2 regions of the Bradyrhizobium sp. 154 genome follow, and region 2 is predicted to be linked to the other one. Evidence: riboswitches for the same ligand, from Rfam matches in the RefSeq annotation. Region 2 holds a riboswitch; the other holds the start of a gene.
What was found. Region 2 has a riboswitch for S-adenosylmethionine ahead of IVA92_RS06850 (O-succinylhomoserine sulfhydrylase). Riboswitches for the same ligand answer to the same signal wherever they lie in the genome.
Positions count from the first base shown of each region.

Region 1: it holds a riboswitch for S-adenosylmethionine, as region 2 does, so the genes downstream of both, IVA92_RS09110 (homoserine O-acetyltransferase) here and IVA92_RS06850 (O-succinylhomoserine sulfhydrylase) in region 2, are expected to answer to the same signal.

Region 1 covers NZ_JADPKG010000042.1:2,311-5,716, forward strand. The annotation lists gene metW (methionine biosynthesis protein MetW) at 1-543, opposite strand, end outside; gene IVA92_RS09110 (homoserine O-acetyltransferase) at 545-1,747, opposite strand; SAM riboswitch at 1,838-1,917, opposite strand; gene IVA92_RS09115 (chorismate mutase) at 2,123-2,971, shown strand; gene hisC (histidinol-phosphate transaminase) at 3,005-3,406, shown strand, end outside.
Region 2 covers NZ_JADPKG010000030.1:272,637-276,042, reverse strand. The annotation lists gene IVA92_RS06855 (2'-deoxycytidine 5'-triphosphate deaminase) at 17-1,123, opposite strand; SAM riboswitch at 1,234-1,313, shown strand; gene IVA92_RS06850 (O-succinylhomoserine sulfhydrylase) at 1,387-2,574, shown strand; gene IVA92_RS06845 (SGNH/GDSL hydrolase family protein) at 2,745-3,406, opposite strand, start outside.

The DNA.
Region 1 (3,406 bases), on a different contig from region 2:
CATCTTGACGTTGATCTGGTCGCAGAGCTCGACAAAATCCTTGATGGTGCAGAAGTGGATGTTGGCGGTGTCGTACCAGGTTGCCGGCAGATTCTCCGTACGCGGCATGTGACCGCCGATCAGGAGCTGGAGCCGCATCTTCCAGAAGCCGAAATTCGGAAACGACACGATGGCGCGGCGGCCGATGCGCAGCAGGTTCTCCAGCACCACCCGCGGCTGCCGCGTCGCCTGCAGCGTCTGCGACAGGATCACGTAATCGAAGGCGTCGTCGGGATAGTTGACGAGGTCGGTATCGGCATCGCCCTGCACCACCGCGAGCCCCTTGGCGACGCAGCGGTTGACGCCCTCGCGCGACAGCTCGATGCCGCGGCCGTCGATCCCACGCGTTTCCAGCAGCTGGAGCAGATCGCCCTCGCCGCAGCCGACGTCGAGCACCTTCGAGCCCGGCTTGACCATCTCGGCAACGAGCAGATGATCGGCGCGAAACTGACCGGACGGCCCCGTCGCAACGCCGTTCAGCGGCAGCACCTCCTGTACCGACATCTTAGCCACCTTTGCCGTTGAGACCGCGGGCCTTGCCCGCGGATTGCAGGAAGGCCCGCGAGATGTCGAAGAATTCGGGGACGTCGAGCAGGAAGGCGTCGTGGCCGCGATCGGTCTCGATTTCGGCGAACGACACCCGAGCGCTTGATGCATTCAGCGCGTGCACCAGCGCGCGCGATTCCGATGTCGGGAACAGCCAGTCGCTGGTGAAGGAGACCACGCAGAAGCGGGTCTTGATGCCCACGAACGCCTTTGCCAGCACGCCACCATGATCGGCGGCGATGTCGAAATAATCCATCGCGCGCGTCAGATAGAGATAGGAATTGGCATCGAAGCGCTCGACGAAGGACGAGCCCTGATAGCGCAAATAGGACTCGACCTGAAAGTCGGCGTCGAACGAAAAGGTCGGCAGCTCACGGTCCTGCATGCGGCGGCCGAATTTCCGGTGCAGCGCAGCGTCTGAGAGATAGGTGATGTGCGCCGCCATCCGTGCCACCGCGAGGCCGCGATGCGGGTGGATACCATGGTCGGCATAGCCGCCATTGCGCCAATCGGGATCGGCCATCACGGCCTGGCGGCCGAGCTCGTGGAAGGCGATGTTCTGCGCCGAGTGCCGCGTCGAGCACGCGATCGCCAGCGCGGAGTACACGCGGGCAGGATAGGCCGCGGTCCATTGCAGCACCTGCATGCCTCCCATCGAGCCGCCCACCACCGCGAACAGCGTGTCGATGCCGAGCCGGTCGATCAGCATCGCCTGCGCGCGTACCATGTCGGGAATGGTGATGACGGGGAAATCGAGACCCCAGACCTTGCCCGTCGCGGGATTGATCGAAGCCGGCCCGGTCGAGCCCATGCAGCCGCCGATCACGTTGGAGCAGATGATGAAGTAGTGTTGAGGATCAAGCGGACGGCCGGGGCCGACCAGCGTCTCCCACCAGCCGGGCTTGCCGGTGACCGGATGCACGTTGGCGACATGCTGGTCGCCGGTCAGCGCATGGCAAACCAGAATGGCGTTGGAGCGATCGGCGTTCAGCTCGCCATAGGTCTGGTAGGCGATCTGGAACGGGGAGAGATCGATGCCGCAATCGAGCCGCAGCGGCTGATCGGCGCCGAAATGCATAACCTGCGAACTCGGATGATCTACCTCGTGCGATCGATCGTCGGCGCTGATCGCGGGACTCGGAATCGACTTGACGCTACCCATCTGAGCATCGACCTCGTTTGCGATCAGACTTACGACCGCAGTGACATCAGGCCATGAAAAACCCGGCCTGAACGATAGGTTCGGCCGGGATCGGAAGCGTCCCCGGCCTGTTTAGCGAGTTTTTTAACGTGGCTGCAAGCCGGCCGGCTCAAATGACCACGGAACAGGCAAAAACTTACTGTCTGGAGCGGTCTTCGTCAAGCCGCGGTCCGGATTAACCCAATTCGTCCCTGATACGTCGCCTGAAAAGGCCCAGCTTCTCCTCGCATTTCTCTTTGCTTTCGCGGCCTATCCTGCCTAATCAGGACATCGACCGCAGCGGTGACGGCACTGACCGATCCGCATTGGAACGCCTCTGAACAGCCGTTGTCAGTCATGTCCCAACGTCCGCCCGCGCCGCCATCGCTTCAGGAATTGCGCAAGGAGATCGACGCGATCGACGAGGGCATGCATCGCCTCCTGATGCAGCGCGGCGACATCATCCACCGCCTGATCCAGGTGAAGCAGACCCAAGAGGTCGGCTCCGCATTCCGGCCGGCGCGCGAGGCCGCCATGATGCGCGACCTCGTCCAGCGTCATCGCGGCATCCTGCCGCTCGACACGGTCGAGAGCATCTGGCGCGTCATCATCTCGACCTTCACCTATGTGCAGGCGCCGTTCTCCGTGCATGCCGACATCTCGGTGAGCGAGCCGGCGATGCGCGATTCCGCGCGCTTCCACTTCGGCTTCACCGTGCCCTACGTCGCGCATTTCAGCGCGCAGGCCGCAGTCGAGGCGGTGGCGAAATCCAAGGGCGACCTGGCGCTGGTCTCGGCGACCTCGAGCCGCACGCCGTGGTGGCTGGAGCTGGAAGCCGACGGCGCGCCCAAGATTATCGCGCGGATGCCGTTCGTCGAGCGCGCCGACCATCCGGCTGCACTGCCGGTGTTCGCGATCTCGCGCGTCGCCGACAGCGCGCTGGTGACTGAGGTCGAGACCTTCAGCGTGCGCGTCTCCGGCTGGAACGCCGAGGTCGCGCGCGCCCTGTCGCCGCTTGCCGAAATCGTGGCGGTGCCCGATACTGCCTTCGACGGCGCCGCCCTGCTGGTTTCGGTCACGAGCGCGACCAGCATCGACAAGATCAGGGCTGCCCTGATCGAGGCAGGGGCCTCGGTGCGCTCCACGGCCCTCGTCGGCAGCCACGCAACGCGCTATACGGTGCCCCCGACAGGGCCGAAATCGTAAGTCGCGAGCCGTCCCGCCAATCCGGAGTTGAAGATGTCCCGCCCCGTGCCGAATCCCGGCATTCTCGATATTGCGCCCTACACGCCCGGCAAGAGCCCGGTGCCGGAGCCGGGCCGCAAGGTGTTCAAGCTCTCGGCCAACGAGACGCCGTTCGGGCCCTCGCCGAAGGCGATCGAGGCGTTCAAGCGAGTGGCGGATCATCTGGAGGATTATCCGGAAGGCACCTCGCGCGTGCTGCGCGAAGCGATCGGCCGCAGCTTCGGTCTCGACCCCAACCGCATCATCTGCGGCGCCGGCTCCGATGAGATCCTCAATCTGCTCGCGCACACTTATCTCAGCCAGGGCGACGAGGCGATCTCGACCACCCACGGCTTCCTGGTCTACCCGATCGCGACGATGGCGAACGGGGCCAAGAACGTGGTGGCGCCCGAAACC
Region 2 (3,406 bases):
GAGCGTGGGGCTAGCGCTAGACCCGGAAATGCTTGCTCAGCTTCAGCCCCTGCGCCTGGTAGTTCGAGCCGATGCGCTGGCCGTACATCGCATCGGGACGCGCCAGCATCTTCTCGTAGACGAGGCGGCCGACGATCTGGCCATGCTCGAGGATGAAGGGCACCTCGCGCGAGCGCACCTCCAGCACGGCGCGCGCGCCTTGCCCGCCGGCACCGGCATAGCCGAAGCCGGGATCGAAGAAACCGGCATAATGCACGCGGAATTCGCCGACCAAGGGATCGAACGGCACCATCTCCGCGGCGTAATCGGGCGGGACCTGCACGGCCTCTTTCGAGGCCAGGATGTAGAACTCGCCGGGATCGAGGATCAGGCTGCCGTCGGGACGGGCCGACATCGGCTCCCAAAAATCTTCCACCGCATAGCCGGAGCGGCGGTCGACGTCGACGACGCCGGTGTGGCGCTTGGCGCGGTAACCGACGAAGCCGTTGGCCTTCTCGCCGGAGAGGTCAACCGAGACAGCGACGCCGCCGGACAGATCGGCATCGTCGATGTCGACGAGGCGCTCGGTCGCATGCAAGCCATCGAGCTCGTCGGCATTGAGGATGGCGTCACCGGTGCGGAAGCGTACCTGGGACAGGCGCGAGCCCTCGCGCACCAGCACCGGAAACGTCTTCGGGCTGATCTCGGCATAGAGCGGGCCGTGATAACCGGCGCCGATCATGTCGAAGCGGCGGGTCCCGTCGGCGATCACGCGGGTGAAGACGTCGAGCCGGCCGGTCGAGCTCTTGGGATTCGCGGCCGCGACGATCTCCGGCGGCAGCGCGAGGCTCTCCAGCAGCGGCACGATGTAGACGCAGTTGGTCTCGAGCACCGCGCCGTCGGCAAGGCTGAACTCGTGCAGCTTCAATTCGTCGATGCGCTCGGCGACGGTGGCGCCGGGACCGGGCAGGAAGCTGGCGCGGACGCGATAGGCGATGTCGCCGAGGCGCAGATCGAGGCTCGCCGGCTGGATCTGGCTTTCGACGAAGTCGTAGGCGGGCAGGATCAGCCCCGCCTCTGCCATCGCCGCAATCATGCGGTCAGGCAGGATACCATTGGCGTCGGCAGCGACCGTGAACGTCAACCGGGGGTCCTCAGCAAGGGGCAAACGCATCCCGAGATACGGGAAATACTAGCCTTTTACGGCTATCCGATGGACGCCTTGACGGAAAGGGCATTGCGGAATATGAGCATCACTTATCCCGTGGTGATTTGAGCCGGCCGGCTTGCAGCCACGTTAAATAAGTCGCTAAACAGGCCGGGGACCTCTGTGATCCCGGCCCATGGAGATATCCAGGCCGGTTTTTTTGTGACCATTTTTGCTCGAATGGTCATGTCGGAGGTCCTATGTCGAAGTCGCCTGCCACTTACCGTCCCGAAACCCGCCTGGTCCATTCCGGCACCCTGCGCTCGCAATATGGCGAGACGTCGGAGGCGCTGTTCCTGACGCAAGGGTACGTCTACAACAGCGCCGAGGAGTGCGAGGCGCGGTTCAAGGGCGAGGACCCCGGCTTCATCTATTCGCGCTATTCCAATCCGACCATCGCGATGTTCGAGCGCCGCATGATCGAGCTCGAAGGCGCCGAAGCCGCTCGCTCGGCGGCCACCGGCATGGCCGCGGTGACGACTGCGATCCTGGCGCCCCTGAAGGCGGGCGATCATGTGGTGGCGTCGCGCGCGCTGTTCGGCTCGTGCCTCTATGTGGTGCAGGATCTGCTGCCGCGCTACGGCATCGAGACCACGCTGGTCGACGGCCTCGACCTCGACCAATGGCAGCGCGCTCTCAAGCCGAACACCAAGACGTTCTTCCTGGAGAGCCCGACCAATCCGACGTTAGATGTGCTCGACATTCCCTCGATCGCCGAGATCGCGCACAAGGGCGGCGCGCGACTGGTGGTCGACAACGTGTTCGCAACCCCGATCTGGCAGAGCCCGCTCGCGCTCGGGGCCGACGTCGTGGTCTATTCCGCGACCAAGCATATCGACGGCCAGGGGCGGTGTCTCGGCGGCATCATCCTGTCCTCGGAAGCCTTCATCGCCGAGCACATCCACAATTTCATGCGCCAGACCGGCCCGTCGATCTCGCCGTTCAACGCCTGGGTCCTGCTCAAGGGCCTGGAAACGCTGGGCGTGCGCGTGCGCGCGCAGACCGACACCGCAGCGCGCATTGCCGAGGTGCTGGCGAGCCATCCCAAGATCTCGCGGCTGGTCTATCCCGGCCGCGCCGATCATCCTCAGGCCGCGCTGGTGAAGAAGCAGATGCGTGGCGGCTCGACGCTGGTCGGCTTCGAGTTGAAGGGCGGCAAGCAGGCGGCGTTTCGCGTGCTCAATGAGTTGAAGCTGGCGAAGATCTCCAACAATCTCGGCGACGCCAAGAGCCTCGTCACGCATCCGGCCACTACGACGCATCAGCGTCTGAAGCCCGAAGACCGCGCCGCGCTCGGCATCAGCGAAGGCTTCATCCGCTTCTCCGCCGGGCTCGAGCATGCGGAAGATCTGATCGAGGATCTGACCGCGGCGCTGGAGAAGGCGTGATCTTCTTACCCTCCCCTGGAGGGGGAGGGTCGGCTCACATGGAGCGCAACGAAATGTGAGACGGGGTGGGGTGACGGTCTTTCCGCATCCAACGCCCGAGCGGAGAGATCACCCACCCCGCTCGCCTGTGCGCGATCGACCCTCCCCCTCCCAGGGGAGGGTGAAGCAACCTACATCGGCCGATACGTGCGCACATCCGCGGGCACGTTCACACCGAGCTTGATCTGGCCGACGGAGCGGATGATGTCATCGGCGAGGAGTTGGGCGAAGCATGCGTAGCCCCAATCGTTCATGTGCAGGCCGTCGGCGATAACGAAACTCTCGACCGGGATCGCCTGCTTCTCGTGCCAGTCGCGCATCACCTCGAAGCGCGGGAAGATGCCAACGTGACGGAGCTCGGCGACCTTGCCGAGCAGCTTCACCATCTTGCCGGCGCTCTCGGCGCGCTGGTTGACCGCCGGCGAATATTGCGGATCGACCAGCACGATGTCGGCGCCACCGGCGGCCTGGATGCGGCTGATGCCGTCCTCGACCAGTTTTGCGGTATCGGCGGGATCGAGATTGCGCAGCACGGCGTTGGTGCCGACCTGCCAGATCACGAGATCCGGATGCACGTCGATGACCTGCGTCTGGAGGCGCTTCATCATCTCGGGCGCATCCTCGCCACCGACGCCGGCATTGATGACGGTGATGTCAGCGGTCGGATAGTGCCGGCGCAGCTGTGCGGCGAGACGGTTCGGATAATTGAACTCCGGCGAGCTCGCACCGAATCCTGCGGTGGACGACGAGCCGAACGCGACGATGACGACGGGCTGGCCGGCGACGAGCTTGC